2 linked regions of the Trichocoleus sp. FACHB-46 genome follow. The protein of the gene in region 1 interacts with the protein of each later gene in a pairwise test. Links are inferred from orthologs where the notes say so. Each region holds a gene or a part of one and is shown in the gene's direction. Other genes may lie near its edges.

Evidence for each region. The genes of interacting proteins can lie anywhere in the genome.
Region 2: the proteins of def (region 1) and H6F72_RS17665 interact in binary tests that used the Escherichia coli proteins (3 or more experiments, as listed by UniProt). The link is inferred for Trichocoleus sp. FACHB-46 from one-to-one orthologs.

The regions. Positions count from the first base shown.
Region 1 is NZ_JACJOD010000030.1:96,637-103,013, reverse strand. The notes cover bases 1,443-4,343. They hold def (peptide deformylase), read left to right. Parts: upstream 1,443-2,561; coding sequence 2,562-3,125; downstream 3,126-4,343. Other genes in these bases: H6F72_RS16975 (PrsW family glutamic-type intramembrane protease), read left to right, coding at 3,621-4,343; H6F72_RS16980 (hypothetical protein), read left to right, coding at 3,379-3,573; H6F72_RS16990 (S-layer family protein), read left to right, coding at 1,443-2,316. In the rest of the region: more of H6F72_RS16990, read left to right, coding at 1-1,442; more of H6F72_RS16975, read left to right, coding at 4,344-5,003; H6F72_RS16970 (hypothetical protein), read right to left, coding at 5,131-5,745; H6F72_RS16965 (CHAT domain-containing protein), read right to left, coding at 5,833-6,377. UniProt on the Escherichia coli protein: Removes the formyl group from the N-terminal Met of newly synthesized proteins. Requires at least a dipeptide for an efficient rate of reaction. N-terminal L-methionine is a prerequisite for activity but the enzyme has broad specificity at other positions.
Region 2 is NZ_JACJOD010000030.1:261,179-264,087, reverse strand. It holds H6F72_RS17665 (aspartate-semialdehyde dehydrogenase), read left to right. Parts: upstream 1-887; coding sequence 888-1,931; downstream 1,932-2,909. Other genes in the region: dapA (4-hydroxy-tetrahydrodipicolinate synthase), read left to right, coding at 2,000-2,884; tig (trigger factor), read right to left, coding at 1-46.

The DNA.
Region 1 (6,377 bases):
GCTGAAGGCGATGTTCTGAGTGTTAGTAATTTCTCCCTTGCGACCAAAGGTAGCCTGAGCCAAAACAACGGCGTCTTCACTTACACGCCCAATGCGAATGCGAATGGCACAGACAGCTTCACCTACACCATCAGTGATGGCAATGGCGGCTCTGCTTCTGCCACAGTTAATGTCACCATCACCCCAGTCAATGATGCTCCGATTGCCATCAGCGATACGGCAAGCACCCCTGAAGACACCCAGGTCAACATCCCTGTCCTGACCAATGACACCGATGTAGAAGGCAATCCCCTTTCGATTACAGGGGTCTCTGTCAATCCCACTCGGGGCTCTGTGGTCAACAACAACGGCGTCTTCACTTACACGCCCAATGCGAATGTGAATGGCACAGACAGCTTCACCTACACCATCAGTGATGGCAATGGCGGCTCTGCCTCGGCCACAGTCAACATCACGGTTAACGCGGTCAATGATGCTCCGATCGCCATCAGCGATACAGCAAGCACCCCTGAAGACACAGTGGTCACGATTAATGCTTTTGCTAATGACACCGATGCTGAAAACGATGTTCTGAGTGTTAGTAATTTCTCTCTGGCGACCAAGGGTAGCCTGAGCCAAAACAACGGCGTCTTCACTTACACGCCCAATGCGAATGCGAATGGCACAGACAGCTTCACCTACACCATCAGTGATGGCAATGGCGGCTCTGCCTCGGCAACGGTCAACATCACGGTTAACGCGGTCAATGATGCTCCGATTGCCATCAGCGATACGGCAAGCACCCCTGAAGACACCCAGGTCAACATCCCTGTCCTGACCAATGACACGGATGTAGAAGGCAATCCCCTTTCGATTACAGGGGTCTCTGTCAATCCCACCCGGGGCTCTGTGGTCAACAACAACGGCGTCTTCACTTACACGCCCAATGCGAATGCGAATGGCTCAGACAGCTTCACCTACACCATCAGTGATGGCAATGGCGGCTCTGCTTCTGCCACAGTTAATGTCACCATCACTCCAGTCAACGATGCTCCGATTGCCATCAGCGATACAGCAAGCACCACTGAAGACACACAGGTCAACATCCCTGTCCTGACCAATGACACGGATGTAGAAGGCAATCCCCTTTCGATTACAGGGGTCTCTGTCAATCCCACTCGGGGCTCTGTGGTCAGCAACAACGGCGTCTTCACTTACACGCCCAATGCGAATGCGAATGGCACAGACAGCTTCACCTATACCATCGGTGATGGCAATGGTGGCTCTGCTTCTGCCACAGTTAATGTCACCATCACCCCGGTCAATGATGCTCCGATTGCCAACAGTGATACGGTCACAACTAACGAAGATACAGTAGTCACGATCGCAGCCCTAGCGAATGACACTGATGTTGAGGGCAACACTCTGTCAATTACCGGAAATACCAATCCTGCGAATGGCTCCGTTATCAGCAACAACGGTACCTTCCGCTATACCCCGACGACCAACTTCAACGGCTCTGATAGCTTCACCTACACCATCAGTGATGGCAATGGGGGAACGGCTTCTGCCACAGTCAATATCACGGTTGCTGCTGTCAACGACTTACCCAAAGCTTCGGCTGACCTATTAGTAGTAGATGCTACGACTTCAACCACCATCATTCCTGGTACCTTGTTAGCCAATGATACGGATGTTGAGGGAACCCTAACGATCGCCAGTACCACCCAGCCAACCCGTGGTAGCTTGGAGGCTAGACCTGATGGTACCTATGTCTACAACGCTACTAGTGGCGCTAATGGCAGTGATAGCTTCACTTACACAGTGAGTGATGGCGCAGGCGGCAATGCGACAGCGACAGTAAATTTGATCGTGGCTCAGAGCATTGATTCTAATTTCTCCTTAGCCGCCAACGAAAACATCACTGCTGCTACAACCATTCCGCACACCTCTGTCTCAGTTAGGGGAGATGGCTCCTTTGACTACTACTCGTTTATTATCGGTAGTGCCTCAGGGCAAGGTTCTGTCCAAGGTATCTTTGATATTGACTTTGCCGATCAGGGTGGTACTGCGGCTTTGGATACCGAGATATTCCTCTTTGACAACAGAGGTACTCTCTTAGCAACAAATGATGATGCTGGTAGCCCTGATGCTGGTAGTTCGTCCTTGAATGATTCATATCTGACCTATAACTTTAATGCCCCAGGGCGTTACGTTATTGGAGTTGCCAAGGTTGAGTCAACCAACACCATTGGCAGCGGAATCACGGGTACACCGCTCACGGCGAATGATAGTTACACGCTCAATGTTTCCATCGAAAACCATTTCACAGTTTAGAGTGAGGCCACTGGAAACCAAGCTGATTTCAACTTGCTCTTGAGTAAAGGTTGAATCGACAACTAGTGTTAATTGAGAAGAGGTGTGGTAAACCACACCTCTTTTGTCTTTAAAGCAATCCCAGTTCAGCCGGGTGCGATCGCAAATTAGGCATTTTCTACCCAGGCAATCCAGAGCAAGGGTTGATAAGATGAATGTAAAGCGGAATCATTCCGGAATTTAGCCCTAATTGCGAGCATACGTTCATGACTTCTGAGGTTCTTGTCGAAAAGAAAAAGTTAGATAATCCGCCTCTGGAAATTCACCATCTTGGCGATCGCGTCTTACGCCAGCCAGCAAAGCGAATTAATAAAGTGGATGCAGAAATCCGCGATTTAGTACGTGAAATGCTCCAAACCATGTACAGCGCTGATGGTATTGGGTTGGCTGCTCCCCAAGTAGCTGTGCAGAAACAACTGATTGTCATAGATTGCGAACCAGATGACCCCACTAATCAACCGCTGATCTTGATCAATCCCAGCGTCAAGCACATGGGCCGCGATATTTGTGTAGCTCAAGAAGGCTGCCTCAGCATTCCAGGGGTTTATCTAGATGTCAAACGACCTGCGGCAGTCGAGGTGTCTTATAAAGACGAGTATGGACGGCCACAGAAACTAACTGCAACTGGACTACTCTCTCGGGCGATTCAGCATGAAATGGATCACTTAAACGGTGTGTTATTTGTAGACCGAGTCGAGAATGGCCTAGCACTCAATCAAGAGCTGGCTAAGTATGGGTTTTCGGCTCAGGCTGTGAAGCCTGTTGCTTAGGGCGATTGTCTAAATTCGGAAATGACGCTGTAGCCTCTATGAGATTTTTCTACGTGAGCTTGTACGCGAACCTGCAAATCTCTCATAGAGGTTAATCGTAATCACAGAATCAAGCCCAGAGTGTTGCTGAGTTAGTGATTGACCGAAGGGCTATTTGAAGGGCTATTTATAGATCCGCCCTACATTCTTTAAGCATTAGTGACTGATTGCATCTATTCTTTACTATTGTTGCTTGATTAAAGGTTGAATAGCATTGACCCCGAAAAGTGGTGTATTCTTGGGCGGTTCTTGCGTAGCCGCGATCGCTGCGGTTGGCTCTGTATTTGAGCTATCTTCTGGAAAACCAGATCTAGGTGGACTAGTCACCGGAATTATTCTGGCCATTAGCATCCCGTTGACTGTAGTCTTTTTCTTGGCAGCGGTTCGAGATGCCAGGGCAAACCAGTGAAAGTGTGGCAAGATAAGCCTAGCTTTTAAAACCCAGCCTTCGTGACGATGACGGATCAAGATCCTTACGTCGCCTTCCTCTGGCAAGTTCCTTCTGCAACTTCTATAGAACGGAATTCTCCTTGCTACCCGTTGTCGCGCACCCAATCAGTAACGGTTGGACGAGATACTTATTGCCAGATTGTTTTAGACTCAAGTTTGTTTGGGATGGTGTCACGACGACATGCTCAAATCCGTCCCATCCTCAACTTCAAAACTCAAGTTCAAGAACCGCTCTGGGAAATTTGCGACCTTAATAGCGCCAATGGCACTTACTTAAATGGACAGCGCTTACAGGGGTGCCAAGTTTTGCAGGTCGGCGATCGCATTGGGCTCGGTGGTAACGGCCCAGAATTTATTTTTGAGTGTCATTTAGTCGAGCCTTCAGCTGCTTCCCATTTAGCGGTCGTGCCACAGCCTAGCCATACTGTGCCCTTCCAGTCTGCTGCCACCGCACCGCCCTTAAGAAGCCCTCGGTTAGTAGCGACAGACTCGGTCACTTTAACGCAACTATTTCCTATTCTTTCGACTGGAAGAGAGCTAGCGCACAAAGCCTACTTAGTTCCTGGTATCGTCACAGTCGGCTTTGTCGTGCTTATGTTTGCCGCTGTGGGTCAGCCAGTCGCCTTTAATCTGCTGCTTGCTACCTACCTAGTCGGGGCAGCTTATTATCTCGTTTATCAGCTCTGCGGTAAAAGAAAGCCGTGGTGGGTGCTACTAGGGGCTCTAGGCGTCATGGTGCTCATTTTGCGGAGTCCCATTCTATCGACTTTCATTGTGCTGTTTCGCCAAGTGCTTCCCGGTCGTTTACCAATTCCAGATGAGTCTACTAGTTTTCTCAGGCTCATCACTAGCATGTTCTTTGGGGCTGGCTTGATGGAGGAGTTGCTAAAAGCTCTGCCCGTCCTGCTAGCTTACTGGCTCGGTCGCTGTCTGCGATCGCCCTGGCGAGAACAAATTGGCGTTTGGGAACCTCTAGATGGCATTTTGTTGGGCACCGCTGCCGCCGCTGGATTTACGCTAGTAGAAACTTTGGGCCAATACGTTCCAGACATTGAGCAGCAGTCTAGTTCCCTAGAAGGTCTCCAACTCTTAATTCCACGAGTTCTGGGCTCTGTGGCTGGTCATATTGCTTACAGTGGCTACCTAGGTTATTTTGTAGGTCTCACTGTGCTCAAACCTAGAAAACGTTGGTTCATTCTCAGCATCGGCTATCTTACCGCAGCGATCCTGCATGCTTTATGGAATGCAGCTGGTACCATTAACGCTCTACTGCTGATGATCGTTGGAGTTGTCTCTTATGCTTTTTTGGCAGCAGCAATCCTCAAGGCTCGACAACTGTCACCGACACGCTCTCAAAACTTTGCTACTCGGCTTTCCAAGTCTCCTTAGCCTTTGAACTTTTAGCTCAGTTCGCCCAGTTGGGCGATGATGCAGTTCTCAGAGGATGCTTGAATAGAATCATTGAAAGCAATCTTTTATACCTAAAACTCAACGGAGACTATCAATGCCTAGCTCATCATTCACAACTCTCATCAGTTTGAGCGCTGTCAGTTTGATGCAGCTGAGCCAAAGCACAACGAGCGATCGACAGGCTCAGACGGGCCTGCTCCAGTTCTGATAGCTCTTCCCAACTTACGGGTCGCACTGCCTTAAGCGTAGACTCCACAACTTCAGTGGTTTCTGCTTCTACACCCCGCATCGCATAAGCCAGCGGACGTGCTAAGACTTGCAGGTCATCAGCATCCCAATTAGGTAAGCTTTGCTGCACGCACTGAACTAGCTGCTCAGCGAGAGACAAATTGCTAGCAACCAGCTTTTGAGCTTGCTGCACAATCGCGTTTAAAACACTTTGAGGAGCCCAGGTAGCAAAACGCTGCGATAGAGAATTTTGTGCCCAAATTCCATCTAGACGAGCGAAGAAGTCCTGCGATCGCGCTGCTACTTCATCCTCAGGCCAGTTATCTAGAGAAAATCCTTGCTCTAGCTTTTCCAGATAGGACGCTGCTTCCGGGTCTGCGATGTTCCAAGGGTAAGGAGTATCGATGCTCAGAGTAGCCTCTAGTAAATCATCTAGTTCAACTTGGAATTGAGAGTGCTCGAAATAGTCTGAGTGCATAGTTCCGTTTCTCATCGTGCTACTCCTGATTGCATTTGACGTGGGTAGCTACACGCCGATTTTTGGAAGTTCCGCAAGCAATTGAAATTTAGGCCAATTGGCTTAGATGTGGTTTTCCTCAGAAGTTGGGCGCTCGATCAAAAACTCTAACGCTTGCCCATTAGGATTGCCAAATTTTAGCTGAACTCCAGAGCGCAAAGAGACTTCCTGTTGGTGGATTCTTCGCCAGCCATTTGACCCTAAAATGAAAGTTCCATATCGAGACACATCTTGCAGGATGTAGGCTGGCTGGTTATCTGGCTGATCTGAAGCATCTCTATAGAAAATTTTGGCATGGTATCGAGAAACTCCAGCTTCTGGTAAAACCAAATCATTATCTCCTTGGCTGCCTACCCGAATTACTCCGTCTCGAATTGGCCAAGCTTTAGGTGGAAGTCCGCTTAAGCGTAGAGAAGCCATTGGAATCCGAGGTCTGATGTCGCTAGGAAATCCTTCTGGCGGCAGCATGGTGTTGTTGCCTTTATCTTCCTTAATGTCCTGCCCGAACTGGATACCACCCTCCGTGTGGATCAATCGACCATCAAATTGTGGATGCATGTACAGAACTGGCAAGGTCCAAGCAGGCTGATTAAATTTGTACAGCATTA
Region 2 (2,909 bases), 160 kb from region 1 along the record:
CCAAACCAATCTGACTGGCGGGAAGTTTTTCCTGGGTAACTTTCATTGGCTCTGCAGTTTTTAGACAACTAAACTTTCTGGTTCAACAGGGATTGAGGTTTGTGATACAGTGCCCTAAAGCACAGGTTTCCTTGAGCAATCCCTGACATTAAAGGTCAGCCCTTGGCCCAGCAACAACTTGATTACTGTAGGCATTAAGTACTCCGGGCATACTCAGGGCGATCGGTATGACTTAGCTTTCACAGGACTAATCACCTGCTCTATCACTTAACCAAAGGTCAGAGCGAAAGAGCTCAGTTCAGCAATTCGGGGAAATTTCGCTTAACTGCAATTAGCTATCCTAACCGATCCTAACCAGCCATGAACGAGATGAATTAAATTTGATCTAAAGTTCATCTGGGCTGTTCTTTGGCAGAGTAGCACTCAAAGGCACCCAATGACTTTAGTGCTCTTGCCCCTCAATCTAGTGCCCGTATTGTTACAGCTAGCTTTGCTCAGCAGCGATCGCACCTCAGAGCACAAAGTTAAGCGGATAAAACCCAGTCTTATGCGAAGATCTTAGTTGAGGAGTGCTGAGACTCCTACTTAGACAAGGCGAGCTATTTTTCAGTCCGAACAAAATCCGTTAAAATGTTGAAACCTCAATTTTTGAGACTTATCACTAAGAAAACCTCTAAATTCATGATCTAACCTCATCTAATAAATCTTAAACAAAAGAAAATCTTATAAAAAGCCTTGTGAGCTAGCAGATCCAACAGCTAAAAATCCAGCAAAGTTAGCCAACCGACTCTTAGATTTACCTGTAAAGACCTAGCTCTAACCTTATATTTCTTCAAATATTTTTTGTTCAATCGCAAAAATTATCGGTATCACAGGAGGCAATTAATTTGGGTCAGTCTTATAAAGTCGCTATTTTGGGAGCAACGGGTGCAGTTGGGACGGAACTCATTGAGTTGTTGCAAAGTCGCCAATTTCCAGTCTCCGAGCTGAAGCTACTGGCTTCTCCTCGGTCGGCTGGACGCACCCTCACCTTTCAAGGCGAAGAATTACCCATCGAAGCCGTCGGCGAAAACTCATTTGCCAATGTAGATTTAGTTCTAGCTTCCGCTGGAGGTTCGATCTCTAAAGCTTGGGCACCCAAGGCAGTGGCAGCAGGAGCAGTCGTGATTGACAACTCCAGTGCTTTTCGCATGGACCCCCAAGTACCATTGGTCGTTCCAGAGGTTAATCCGGACGCTGCTGCTAGGCACCAAGGCATCATTGCCAACCCCAACTGCACTACTATCTTGATGTCAGTTGCCATTTGGCCATTGCACCAAATTCAACCCATTAAGCGGATTGTGGCAGCTACTTACCAATCTGCCAGCGGCGCGGGTGCGCGGGCAATGGAAGAAGTTAAAACTCAAGCCAAAGCAATCTTGCAAGGTGAAACTCCTACTAGTGAAGTTTTTCCTTACCCGCTAGCTTTTAACTTATTCCCGCACAACTCTAAGCTGACTGATCAGGGTTACTGCGAAGAAGAGTTGAAGATGGTGCATGAAACTCGCAAAATCTTCGGTGCTCCCGATCTCAGAATCACGGCAACTTGCATACGGGTTCCCGTACTCCGGGCTCACTCAGAAGCGATTAACCTAGAGTTTGATGCACCTTTTGATGTGGCTCAGGCTAGAGAATTGTTGAGCCAAGCGCCTGGGGTCAAATTAGTTGAAGATTGGCAAGCTAATTATTTCCCGATGCCCATTGAAGCGAGTGGCCGTGACGAAGTTTTGGTGGGTCGAATTCGTCAAGACTTGTCTCATCCCTGTGGGTTAGAACTTTGGTTGAGCGGAGACCAGATTCGCAAAGGAGCGGCTCTTAATGCAGTGCAAATTGCTGAATTACTGGTTGCAAGAAATCTGCTTCAGCCTGCGGCTCCTGCCTTAGCGACTTGATGAGGACAACTGCTGACTCACAGCTAAAAATTCCTGACCTATTCATCATGAGGAGAAGTTGAAAGAGCGTGGTAGATTTTGGACGCGTTCTCACTGCGATGCTCACGCCATTTAAAGCAGATGGCACGGTTAATTATTCTGTTGCAGAGCAACTAGCAGCTTATTTAGCCGATAATGGAACAGATACCCTGGTTGTGTGTGGCACTACAGGCGAATCTCCGACTCTCAGTTGGGATGAGGAGTACGAGCTGTTTCAGGTAGTGCAAAAGGCAGTCGCAGGCAAAGCTAAGGTAATGGCAGGCACTGGCTCGAATTCTTCCCAAGAAGCGATCGCTGCCACCCAAAAAGCCGAGAAGCTAGGCTTAGACGGGTCTTTGCAGGTTGTGCCTTACTACAATAAGCCACCCCAAGAAGGGCTCTACCAACACTTTAAGGCGATCGCACAAGCAAGTCCTGATCTACCTTTAATGCTCTATAACGTGCCAGGTCGGACGGGGCAAAACCTACAACCCGAAACCGTGGCCCGCTTAGCTGACATTCCTAATATTGTGGCAATCAAGGAAGCCAGTGGTAACGTAGATCAAGCCAGTCAAATTCGACGATTGACCCCTCCAGAATTTACAATGTATGCAGGGGACGACTCCTTGACCTTACCCTTGCTTGCTGTAGGAGCTAAAGGTGTAGTCAGTGTTGCCAGCCATATCGTTGGCCCAGAACTGCAACAAATGATTCAAGCGTTTGAACAAGGACAAGTTCAGGCAGCCACACAAATTCATCTGCGCCTCTTCCCTTTATTTAAGGCTTTGTTTTTGACGACAAATCCAATTCCTGTCAAGGCAGCTATGAAACTTCGAGGTTGGGAGGTAGGCCCTTCCCGGCTACCGCTCTGTGATCCACCCACCGATGTTGTCGCAGCCTTGAAGACTGTTCTCGCTGAGTTGGCTCTGCTCTAGCATCCTGGCTGAGTTGAGTAGGGCA